Regions from separate parts of the Chitinibacter fontanus genome, predicted to be linked through region 1. Evidence: predicted binding sites of a transcription regulator. Region 1 holds the regulator's gene; each other region holds the start of a gene.
The links. Region 1 encodes FNR, which switches genes on or off when oxygen is low (the NO sensors DNR and NnrR bind a similar motif). Its sites were predicted from a motif close to TTGATNNNNATCAA; they were not measured.
Positions count from the first base shown of each region.

Region 2: the regulator FNR is predicted to act here: its motif matches at 1,911-1,924, upstream of HZU75_RS15530 (GbsR/MarR family transcriptional regulator).
Region 3: the regulator FNR is predicted to act here: its motif matches at 1,166-1,179, upstream of HZU75_RS08020 (biotin/lipoyl-containing protein).
Region 4: the regulator FNR is predicted to act here: its motif matches at 2,076-2,089, upstream of HZU75_RS10165 (FeoA family protein).

Region 1 is NZ_CP058952.1:3,589,338-3,592,472, forward strand. It holds gene hemN (oxygen-independent coproporphyrinogen III oxidase) at 1-592, opposite strand, end outside; gene fnr (fumarate/nitrate reduction transcriptional regulator Fnr) at 752-1,498, shown strand; gene HZU75_RS17030 (hypothetical protein) at 1,950-2,228, shown strand; gene HZU75_RS17035 (PTS sugar transporter subunit IIA) at 2,307-2,789, opposite strand; gene nagE (N-acetylglucosamine-specific PTS transporter subunit IIBC) at 2,816-3,135, opposite strand, start outside.
Region 2 is NZ_CP058952.1:3,255,725-3,258,859, forward strand. It holds gene HZU75_RS15525 (cytochrome ubiquinol oxidase subunit I) at 1-1,300, opposite strand, end outside; gene HZU75_RS15530 (GbsR/MarR family transcriptional regulator) at 1,303-1,878, opposite strand; cobalamin riboswitch at 2,053-2,272, shown strand; gene HZU75_RS15535 (TonB-dependent receptor domain-containing protein) at 2,410-3,135, shown strand, end outside.
Region 3 is NZ_CP058952.1:1,741,011-1,744,145, forward strand. It holds gene HZU75_RS08015 (acetate/propionate family kinase) at 1-1,038, opposite strand, end outside; gene HZU75_RS08020 (biotin/lipoyl-containing protein) at 1,208-1,702, shown strand; gene HZU75_RS08025 (helix-turn-helix transcriptional regulator) at 1,799-2,656, opposite strand; gene HZU75_RS08030 (phosphotransferase) at 2,763-3,135, shown strand, end outside.
Region 4 is NZ_CP058952.1:2,151,915-2,155,049, forward strand. It holds gene feoB (ferrous iron transport protein B) at 1-1,730, opposite strand, end outside; gene HZU75_RS10165 (FeoA family protein) at 1,727-1,996, opposite strand; gene purD (phosphoribosylamine--glycine ligase) at 2,173-3,135, opposite strand, start outside.

The DNA of each region.
Region 1 (3,135 bases):
CAAGCTGTACCTCAGGATTGAAATCCTGAATACCTACGCTCATTCGATTGAATCCCAGCTGAGCCAAAGTGCGGATCATCGGCTCACCCACTTTGCGCGGATCAATTTCAATCGAATACTCACCCGTTGGCAGCAATTCAAAATGCTCACGCACGATATCCATCAAGCGCTGTAGCTGCTGCTCTGACATAAAGGTGGGCGTACCGCCACCCAAATGCAGCTGACTCACCTTGGGACGGCCCGGTAGATTGGCCGCATGCATTGCGATTTCTTTACTGAGATAACGAATATAATCATCCGCTTTACTCTTGTCTTTCGTAATAATCTTGTTACAGCCGCAGTAGTAACATACGGTATTACAGAAAGGAATGTGAAAATAAAGCGACAATGGATTGAGTAAAGCACCGGGCAATCTTTGCTGCAAGATTTGCGCATATTGCTCACTATTCACGGCTTGGTTAAACCGATCTGCAGTGGGATAGGACGTATAACGCGGCCCTTTACCGTCATAGCGCACAATCAGATCTCGATCAAAACAAACCCCACCTTGATCTGCTGGCGCGTGCTGACCTACAAATTTTGAAACCGACATAATTACTCTATCCTCATACTAGCTGCCGCAGCTTAAAAGCTAGTACAATGAGCCAACTTGATCTAGATCAAGCCAACAGCAATGACAGTGGGGTATCTACCTCTTCCGAGAGTTACAATACTCCCCCCGCACGACTTATTATTTTCTTGTGAGAGTTTCATGATTTCCCCCATCCAAGTTCGCGACATGTCCCCACGTCATCTGCGTAATTCATGCACTAATTGCAGCTTACGCGAACTGTGTTTACCACTGGGTCTGTCACAAGAAGAAATGCAAGAGCTTGACACCATCATTACGCAAGCTCGCCCAATCAAACGCGGCGAAGCTCTATATCGTGCCGGCGAGCCTTTCCGCTCGCTGTACGCGATTCGCCTTGGTTTTTTCAAAGCCAGCGTGATTTCCGAAGATGGCCGCGAGCAAGTCACTGGCTTTCATATGTCAGGCGAATTGATGGGCATGGATGCAATTAGCACCGACGTTCACACTTGCGACGCGATCGCACTAGAAGACAGTGAAGTGTGTGAATTACCCTTCAATGACATCGAAGATTTATCACGCGAAATCCCACTACTACAACGCCACTTCCACAAAGTAATGAGTCGCGAGATAGTCCGCGATCACGGCGTAATGCTACTCTTGGGCAATATGAAAGCCGAAGAGCGTCTAGCTGCATTCCTATTGAATTTATCGCAACGCTTTGCAATTCGCGGCTACTCTTCAAGTAGCTTCCATTTGCGCATGACCCGCGAAGAAATTGGTAGCTATTTAGGGCTCAAACTTGAAACAGTCAGCCGGACTTTGTCTAAATTCCAAGACCAAGGCTTTATCAAAGTACAAAACCGCCTAATTGAACTAGAAAACATTGATAGCCTAAAGAAACTACTTAACACCTGCCACGACGAATAAATTACACCTCAGGGGGTATATTGATGCAAACCCATCTAATAGCACCCCCTGAACTAATACCTCTAATAAGTGCCCGTCTATTATTAAAGCCCCCACTGGCAGCTACTGCCTGCATCCATTTAGCCAGTTCCAAACAAATTTTAGCCCAAATGATCTTGTAATCGCTATCCAACTGCAAAATACCGCGCAAGTACTGGATCTTCACAAAAGCGCCGCAAAGCTAATCGATGCAATTCTTTGGCCCAGCCCCTTTGCACCAAGCCATGGTTTTTTTGCGCTTGCAAGTGGCAACAACCATCACCTCGACCAAGCCGCAGACATTCTTGACGCACTCACACCAAGCCACAATGCATGGCTTCATGCAGGGCACTTAGGAGCCTGCGGCTTTCTCTATCAGCTATGGCTGGCACTCATCTCACCACAAGGCACACCGCCATTCTTTAACTGGCAAATGGATCCGCAGCGTACACCAAAAGATGAAACCCATCCGTTTCAACTCAACCAAAGCGACCTACTAGCCCAACTTGCCAGCCTAATTGCCCAACAGCAATTACAAACCCAAACACTAGCCAGCTTATCGCGGCGCTATCTGGCTGAATCCGCCTCACAAGAGTTCTTTATTGCCCATCACCCGCAAACCAGCAATTTTTTTGCAACTCCGACACATTCAGCCATCAATACAAACGACTCACCCGCCCGCCAAATCGCGCAACTACTGGCAATATATTAATAACGCTTACAAATGCTAAGTTAAAAATAAAAACGCCACCCGAGGGTGGCGTTTCAGATTTGAGCCCTAAGCCCAAATTTATTTTTTACGAATCGTGTAGAGCGGTGTTTGACCTGCAATCACTGAGCCAACTGCCAAATTAGCAACTGGCGCAAAATCATCTGCATTGGTCAAAACAACAGGGCTAATCACTGATTTTGCATTGGCACCAAGGAATTCAAGATCCAATTCCAAGACAGGCTGACCCGCCTTAACGAAGCTACCCTGCTCAGCCAAGCGCGTAAAGCCTTGACCACCGAGTTTCACCGTTTCAATACCAATGTGAACAATCAATTCAACCCCTGCATCATTAACGAGGGCAAAAGCATGGTTAGTATTAAAAATCTTTACCAATTGCCCATCGCATGGTGCCACCACTAACTTGCCTGTTGGCAAGATCGCTACACCATCCCCAACTGCCTTAGTTGCAAATGCCGCATCAGGCACATCTTCCAAAGCCACCACTTCACCCGTCAATGGGGAAAGCAGAACAATTTCGCCGGGGTTAGAGGCCACAGCCACCGCAGCTGGCTGCGGTGCAGCCTCAGTTACTTTTTTGCAGCTACGCCTACATTGGCACGCAACTGGTCAGCAATCAACTCAGCTTTTGGCCCAACGATAATTTGCACGCTCTGCTTGTTCAGTTTGATCACACCGCTTGCGCCAAGGCGTTTAGCAGCCGCTTCATCAACCAGATCAGCATCATTCACAGAAAGACGCAGACGAGTGATACACGCATCAATATTAGTGATGTTTGCAGCACCGCCAACTACGTTTACGTAGGCAGCACCTAATTGCGCCACATCACCAGCAGCAGTTGAAGCAGCAGGAGCTGCAGCAGCTTCACCAGCAACTTCATCTTCACGAC
Region 2 (3,135 bases), 330 kb from region 1:
CCTTGTTGGCCATATAAAACACCACCGAGATATACGAGCCGAGCAAGAATACATACAGCGCCAGATACATCACCAAGGTGCTCAGCACCATGCCGCTAGGCACATTCGATACCGCATCGGCGGTTTTTAGTACGCCGTGTACCAGCCATGGCTGGCGACCAATTTCGGTGACGTACCAGCCCGCCACGGTGGCGACCCAACCGCTAAAGGTCATGCCGATCAGTAGCTTGCTAACGAGTGGAGTAGGCTCGCCTTGGCGACGTATTTGCCACGCGGCCAACCAGCTAGCGAGCAGCATCAACATACCCACCCCAGCCATAATCCGAAACGCCCAGAAGACTTTCGCCACCGGCGGGTGCTCGGTAAATTCGTTAAGGCCTTTGATTTCGCCATTCAGATCGTGCGTCAAGATCAAGCTCGCAACTTTGGGAATGCCGATGGCGAAGTCATTGCTGCGCGTTTCGCCATTGGGCAGCGCAAACAACATCAGCGGCGCGCCGCGCTCGGTGTGCCATACGCCTTCGATTGCAGCGATTTTGGCGGGTTGGTGTTTCAGCGTGTTCAAGCCATGCATATCGCCAACAAAAATTTGCAGCGGAATCAAAACTGCGGCTAAGAACACCCCCGTTTTCAGTGCCGCTTGAACCGCGGCTTGGCGCTGGCCTTTAAGCCACTGAAATGCTGACACACCCGCAACCAAAAATGCCACCGTCAGGCCTGAGGCTATCAGCATATGCGTCAGGCGGTACGGCATCGATGGGTTAAAAATCACTGCTAGCCAGCTGGTTACATGTGCTTGACCGTTGATCATTTCAAAGCCCGTCGGCGTTTGCATCCACGAGTTGAGCACAATAATCCAGAAGGCGGATAGCGTGGTCCCTCCGGCTACCAGTACGGTGGCCAGCGTATGCATGCGGTTGCTAACCTTTTTTTGCCCGAACAGCATAATGCCCAGGAAAGTTGCCTCAAGGAAAAACGCCGTTAGCACTTCATACGCTAGGAGTGGCCCTGCGATATTGCCCACGGCCATCATAAAGCCGGGCCAATTGGTGCCAAACTGAAAACTCATCGTAATGCCGCTGACCACCCCCAGCGCAAAGGTCAGCGCAAAAATTTTCACCCAGAAGCCATAGGCTTGCATCCACTTGTCATCGCCTGTCTTGTTAAAGCGCAGCTTGAAAAACAACAACACCCAGCCCATCGCAATGCTGATGGTGGGGAACAGAATATGAAATGTGATATTGGCGGCAAACTGTATCCGCGCCAGCACCAGCGGGTCGAGTAGGGCATCGGTCGGCATGTTTATTCCTTATCGCTGTTTGATTCACTGCCACCTAAAAAGGCGGGTAGTTTTTGCTTGAGCTCTAAAAATTTTTGTACCTGCGCGCCCAGTTTCATCAGCTTTTGCAGTGTTTCCACATCGAGGCGCTGAATATCGCTAAACCAGCTGGTCGTTAGGTCGATCAAATCGTGCATTTGTGCCATGCGCGCTTGCGCGTGCTTGTCAGCGTCGTTGCTCGGCGTTTCTAGTAGTGCGCCGCGCAGCATCGTCAGCGTTGGGTCGACTTCCCGTTTTTTGCGCTCTTCGGCCAGCGTTTGAAAAATCACCCACACATCGTCGGGCGTTGAATAGTATTCGCGCCGATCACCGGGCAAGTGCTGCAACTTCACTAGCCGCCACGACACCAGCTCTTTCAGTCCCATCGAAATATTCGAGCGCGAAAAGCCCAGTGCTTCGGCCATTTCGTCCGCGTTCAGTGGCTTTTCGCTGACGAACAGCAGTGCATACATCTGGCCGACGGTGCGGTTAATGCCCCAATGGCTGCCCATTTCGCCAAAGTGCAGCACAAAAGATTGGATGAGTGGTGTGAGGTTCATGGAGGTTTTGAATTTTCAGTAATTTGTGAAATTTGATCTGGATCATATTCTTGCGCCTGTGGAGATGCAATGCGCAAAGGGGATTGTATTTTTCTATGCCTTCAATAGAGAAAAACTAAGGCGCTCGCGACACGTTTGTCATATTCCAGACAGGTACGTAATAAAATTTCAAGTTACAATGCGCGCAGCAAAGGTGAGTCGCCGCGCATTGATTTGCGTGGTGAGCTTTAAACGGGAAACAGGTGTAAAACCTGTGCTGCCCCTGCAACGGTAACTCAGTTAAGTCGATCCAGCGGTCAAGCCGCAACCACTGTTTGGCATACCAAATGGGAAGGGGGTCGATGGGCCACGGCCACTGATCAGCCCGGATACCGGCCTTGCCAGCACTGCCTTCGGTAGTGCAGATTCGTACGGCAGGGTGACCGTGGCGACAGAATCTGTGCGTTTGCCGTACTCTGTTTCCCTTTCGATTTGAAGTCTCCTGCCGTTTTATCAATGCAATACACTGTGGGTGTATTGCTGGAGACTTTAATGACACCGCGTTTTTCAAAGCTATACCTAATCTGTTTATCTGCCATCGCGACCATGGCACATGCTGATGTAACTCAACTCGACGAAGTTGTGGTCACGGCAGCCCGCGTGGCCCAGCCCGCGCGCGAAGTCGTTGGCGACGTCACGATTCTGACGCAACAAGAGATTGCCAGCCAAGGCAATACTAGCCTGCCTGAATTATTAGCGCGCCAACCGGGCGTGCAAATCACCAGCAACGGCGGCGCGGGCAAATCGGGCGGCGTGTTTATTCGCGGTGCCAGTGCAAACCAAACTGTGGTGCTGATCGACGGCGTACGCTATGGCTCGGCAACCACTGGGCAAGCGGCCTTACAGCATTTGCCGCTGGCACAAGTTGATCGGATTGAAATCTTGCGCGGCCCTGCTGCGAGCTTGTACGGTGCGGATGCGATTGGTGGCGTGATTCAGATTTTCACCAAACGCGGCGGCAAGGGTTTTACACCTAGCGTCGAAGTTGGCTACGGCACACAAAACAGCGTCGAGGCCAGCGCAAGTTTGGCGGGCGGCAACGAGCAAACACGTTACTCAATTGGCCTCGCGCACAGCAAAACCGACGGCGTGAGCGCCTTGGTGTTACCGAAATACCAGAAATACAATAGCGATGATGATGGCTACGAAAACAATAGCCTATCGGCCAATTTCAGCCATCAATTTAACGCGGCCAACGAAGTTGGTGCTAGCTTGTTG
Region 3 (3,135 bases), 1.8 Mb from region 1:
TTGATGACATACCAGCGCGCGCGTCAATGCATCGTTTTCGCCAATCCCTGCGGTGAATACCAGGCAATCAAGGCCACCAATTGCCGCAGCCAGAGAAGCGGTTTCACGCACAATACGGCGGGCAAAATAATCAATCGCAAATTTGGCCAACGGCTCATCCGAAGCCTGCAAGGCGCGCATATCGCTAGAAATGCCACCAGACAGGCCGAGTAAACCTGATTCTTTGTACAGCAGCGTTTCGATCTGTTTGGCATCCATTTTCAGATGGTTCATCAGGTGCAGCAAGACGCCGCCATCGATGCTGCCACAGCGAGTTCCCATTGGCAGACCTTCCAGCGCCGTAAAGCCCATGGTGGTGGCCTGACATTCGCAGCCCAGCAATGCCGACATTGATGAGCCATTGCCCAAGTGAGCGACTACTGTGCGGCCTTCGGCGGCACGGGTATCGATTTGAGGGAGTACGCTCGCGATGTATTCGTAAGACAAGCCATGGAAGCCATAGCGGCGAATGCCTTCTTTTTGCGCAAATTCATACGGCAGCGCAAAAAGCTGGTTCAGCTCGGGCTGAGTGGTATGAAACGCCGTGTCAAAGCAGGTGACTTGTGCGGCATTGGGCAGAATGTCTTGCAAGATCTTGATCGGCGCAATGTTGTGCGGCTCGTGCAATGGTGCCAATGGGATGAGCGCTTCTAGGCCGGCGATCAGCGCTGGAGTCACCAGTTCAGGTTTAGAATATTGCGTGCCGCCGTGCACTACACGATGGCCAACGACTTTAATCTCACGGCCACCCAAACGTTGCTCAAGCCAAGCTAGCATGTGACGCAACGCGTGATCGTGGTTTTTAGGCACATCAGCAGGCAGAACTTCATCGGCTACTTTTTGGTCTGCAGCGTCTTTTGCCGTGAATTTAGGCTCCACGTAAAGGCCTTCCATTTGCCCCTTGAAGAGCACTTGCGGATCTGCTGCGCCAGCGGTTTCAAATAAAGAAAACTTGATGCTAGAAGAACCTGCATTAATGACTAAGACCAGATCGCTCATGGATAACTCCTAAATTCATGGGAAATCGCAGCAGAACAGTGAACCGCCTTGCCTGCTGCGCTTTATTTAATTGATACTATTAGACTGCGAATGCAGCATAGTCTAGTTTGCGTTGCAACATATCTTATTGGCGAATATCAATGCTTGGATACTATTTGGATCGTAAATAATGACAATTAGCTATACCACGCACCTGATCTGCGCCCCTGAGTTGCCCGAAGCCGCCGAGGTGGCCGTGTTTCACGTGAAACCGGGGCAGGCAGTGCACGCCGACAGTTTGCTGATCACCCTGCTCGCCGCCGATCAAGAATGGCCCGTTTATGCACCCGACGAAGGCCAAGTCACCAGTTTGATGGTTGAGCATGGCGATTTTGTGAACAGCAATGATTTATTGTTGTTGATGGAAATCGCCGAGAAGCCCACTGCGGATTGGTTATTGGCTGCCGAGGTTGATTCGGCGCCCGAGCCACTGGCTGTAACCATCAGCGCCCCCGCTAACCCAAGCCCATTGTTAGCAGTCAGCCCCGCTGCGGCTACGCTTGCCGCCAAACTCGGGCTGGATTTAAGTCGTTTGAGTGGCTCTGCCATCATTGATGAGGACACTGTGCTCGACTTTGCACGCCAAGAGTTAATTACCTTAGCGAAAATCCGGCAATTGCTGTAGCCCTGCGGCGGGGGCGAGATTCTAGCGCAAATCAGCGCTCTTGCGGGGTATTGCTTTGAGTGTTTTATTTTCTATGGTTTGAGGGTAAATACCCAGCTAATTTCTAACTTGGCTGGGCGGTAAACCAAAGTGCTGGCGAAAGCGGCGTGAAAAACTGGCCACTTCCTGATAACCCACTTGGCTGGCGACTTGGCCGACTGGAACGCCCGCCATTAACAGCGTGCGGGCATGTTGCATGCGCAGCGCAACCACATGCTGGCCCGGTGCCATGCCTAAATGGGTTAGACACAAGCGATGTAAATGCGCCGGTGTAATTTGCAATTGTTGGGCCAATTGCTCAACCGGCCATTCGCGTTCGGGCGCCTTGGCCACCTCGCTAAATAAGGCGTGCAATTGTTGTGGCCAACCTAAGCGGGTATCTGCCGTGCCGACGGCGCGCTCTAATTGCAGGCTCAACATTTCTAATGCGGGCATAACTAGGGTATAGCTCTGCCCTTCATTATGGCGAAGCGCTTCGCGCTGATACAGGGATAGGGCATCGTGTATTTCCCAGCCAGCATCGCTATCACGGACATAGCAATGCGGTTGGATCAGGTGCGCCCAGCGCACATCGTTGTACAAGAGGAGCCAAGCCATTAACAAGGGCGCTTTACCGGTGCGGCGAAAGCCACGCTGACCTCGGGCCGGCTGAACGCCCATTTGTCCTGCTTTGAATGGCCAGGTTTGCTCACCTTCGAAAAACTCCCCGGTGCCATTTAGACAAAACAGCAGGACATGGAAATTGGCATCAATGCGCTCAATTTCACTTTTGCCCCGCGCCTCGGAAACGCCGCACATGAAAATGCCTTTCTCACGCATGGGAGGGTGTGAAGCTTTATGAAATACATGGGCGCCGACTAAACGATTCCAGCCCTTGTCATCACAATCAAATCGTTCGTAGTAGATCAGCGCCATGATGAATTAATGTGATTTTTGGACAAATAAAGCGACATCTTCGGACATTCCAAATGGGGAAGCAAGCTGATTAAATGAAGGCATGAGTTCAGATTATGGTAAGCCTATGTCAGTTGATGTCTCGGTCTATGCGCATGCGGCGCTAAGCTGTTACCAAGCGCATTACGCACAAAAAGCCCAATTGGTTCAAGAAATTGCTGGCTTTTATGGGCATGCAGTCATCCTGACTGGCGCTGCCGGTGATGTGGTGATCAAGTTTGGCTGGCAGCCGGGGCGTAGCGCGCATGAAATTGCGGGGCTTACGCGCTTGCAAGCGCATACCAAGCTGGCGATGCCGCAAGTGCTATTGCAACAGCAAATTGTCGTGGCAGGCAAAGCGCTTGAGCTGCTGATGCTCAAGCGCTTGCCCGGCATTGCCCCGTGGGATGTAGCCAAACCGTGGCGTCATCCTCTGCAAACTGCGCAGCAAGTGGTCGACG
Region 4 (3,135 bases), 1.4 Mb from region 1:
ATGAACGACACCATCCACGCCAAACCCAGTGACCAAGTCATCGAAAACGCAGTATACAAATTGGATTTAGATTCTTTCTTGATGGCGGCAATGGCCGACACGCAAGGGATGTAAATCAGCGAAAACAACATAAAGCTGTACGCAGAAACTGGATCAAGCGTGTGTGCCAGCTGGCTTGCCAACGCTTGGCCTTCGTGCCCAGTAATGACTGATAGCGCCCCCAAAACCACTTCTTTGGCAACAAAACCGAAGATCAGAGCAATCGACAAAGTCGATTCAATCCCGATTGGGTTCAAAACCGGTGCCAAAAAGTTTGAAATCACCTCGGCGTAGCTATGCTCTGGGTTGGGGTAATTGGTGAGTAGCCAAACTAATACCACGCCCACCACGATCATGGTGGTGGCTAGCCGTAGAAAGTCGCGTGCTTCCCCCCAGCCGCGGCGCCAAATATGATTGAGCAAGGGGAGGCGATACGGTGGCAGCTCCAGCGCAAACGGCTCATTGGATTTGAATTTTGATTTGAACAGCACTGCGGTCAGCATGGCGATCAGAATACTTGCCAGATACAATGACAAGACCACCCAAGGTGCTTGCGTGGGGCTAAACAATGCGCCGCTCAGGAATAGGAAAATCTGCAATCGCGCGGAGCAGAGCGAAAATGGAATCGTCAGCATTGTGAGCAGACGTGCTTTGTGATCCCGAATGACGCGGGTGCCCATAATCGCAGGAACATTGCAGCCAAAGCCCATCATCAGCATCACAAAGCCACGGCCATCCAAGCCCATTCGGCTCATCACGCCATCCATCATAAATGCGGCGCGGGCAAAATAGCCGGAGTCTTCAATGACTGCCATCAGGCAGAAAAATAAGAAAATGATAGGCGCAAAGGTGAGTACCGTAGTTACCCCATCAAATAGGCCGCTCACAATAATGCCTTGCCAGAATGAGGGGAGTGCCGCCGTCGCGGGAACCAGTACGCTTTCTTTTAGCCAACCCAAGCCCGCTTCAAGGTAATCCTGCAATGGTGTACCGATGGCATAGGTCAGTTGAAATAGCGCTAACATCATCAGGATAAATAGCGGTAAACCCAACCACGGATGGAGTACCAGTCGATCAAGCCGGGCGGTTGCGCCTTCGGTGAGGGTTGGGGGCTGGTGTACGCAGCGCTGGAATAAGTGTTTTTCTTGCTGATGTAGGGTTGATGCCTCAGGTATATTGCCAAAGTCCATTTGATGCGCGCTTTGGCTGAATATACCCTCAATCGCTTTTTTACATTCAGGGAGCCCTTGGCCGTATTTGGCACTGACTAATTGTACGGGGGCCGCTAAAGCTTCGCTGAGTGCGGCCACATCCACGCTAATGCCTGCACGTTTGGCTTCGTCGAGCATATTCAGGCATAACACTAACGGTGCGCCCAGTGCTTTTAACTGTAATGCCAAAGCCAATTGGCGATCAAGTTGGCAGGCATTGAGTACCAATACGACGGCATCAAGTTTGGCCTCGCTTAAAAAGCGTTGTGCGACTTGCTCATCTTCGGCGCCACCGGTCAGATCATAGATACCGGGTAGGTCAAACACCTGAACCATATTGGCGCCAAGCAAAATGCGGCTCGATGCCAGCTCAACGGTGAGTCCCGGCCAATTGGCAACCCGCGTCGTGCCACCCGTCAGACGATTGAATAATGTAGATTTGCCGGTATTAGGCATGCCAACCAAGGCGATACGTTTCATGCCGCAACCTCAGCCACGCTCGATTCGTTAAGTGCCATGCTGGGTAATACGGTCACTTCAATACCTTGGGCTGCATCGCGGCGTAGCATTAGCTCGGTGCCGCCTACGCGCAATTGCAAAGGCCCACCAAGCCAGCCACGGCGTAGTACCGTGACTTCACTTTCTAGACGTAAGCCCAAGGCGGCGAGGCGTTGTGCTAATTCTGCTGGTAGATGAAGAGCATTGACTCGTACCATTTGGCCGAGAGGCGTTTGAGCTAAATTCATGATTAACGAGACTGATTTGCATTAAGTCTGCAAATCATCCCCCTCGCGGTAGTGAAAATCAATCCTATTTATTACCCATTTGATCTGGATTAACAATCTTTAATTTGATCACTTGGCGGGGCCATATAAAAAAAGCGGCCGAAGCCGCTTGTTTGAATTTACCCTGAGCTGCGATGTTATTTGCGATTAATGGCACGCCACGCGATATCGCTCCGGTATTGCATACCATCAAAATGGATGCCATCCAGAATCTCATATGCTCGTTTTTGGGCGATTTTATAGCTATCGCCAAATGCCGTCACACACAGTACGCGGCCGCCGCTGGTAACTGGCTGGCCATCTGCATTCAGTGCCGTGCCCGCGTGGAATACATGACCGTCTTCCAGTTCGCCCGGCAGGCCAGTAATCACGTCGCCTTTGCGTGGGGTTTCTGGGTAATTAGCTGCCGCCAGTACAATGCCTAGTGCTACGCGACGATCCCATTCGCATTCCACTTGATCAAGCGTGCCGTTCACGCCGTGTTCGATCAGCGTGACGAAATCAGATTTCAGACGCAGCATAATCGGCTGGGTTTCTGGGTCGCCAAAACGGCAGTTAAATTCCAGTGTTTTCAGTGAGCCGTCTTCCGAGACCATCAAGCCGGCGTATAAAAAGCCGGTGTAAGTGATGCCGTCTTTGGCCATACCTTGCACGGTCGGGATAATGACTTCACGCAATGCTCTGGCATGTATCTCTGGCGTAACCACTGGTGCTGGGCTGTACGCGCCCATACCCCCGGTGTTCGGGCCTTCGTCAGCATCAAGTAAGCGTTTGTGGTCTTGGCTAGAGGCCATCGCCAACACGTTTTTACCGTCGACCATGACGATGAAACTGGCTTCTTCGCCGGTCAGAAATTCTTCAATCACCACGCGCGCACCAGCGTCGCCGAGCTTGTTATCGGACAACATCGCATCAACCGCGTCATGCGCTTCGGTCAAGGTCATTGCCACAACGACGCCTTTACCCGCCGCCAAGCCATCGGCTTTGATCACAATCGGCGCGCCTTTGGCGTCGATGTAGGCGTGCGCTTTGGCTGCATCGGCAAAGGTTTCGTAATCGGCCGTTGGAATGCCGTGGCGTTTCATAAACGCTTTGGCAAA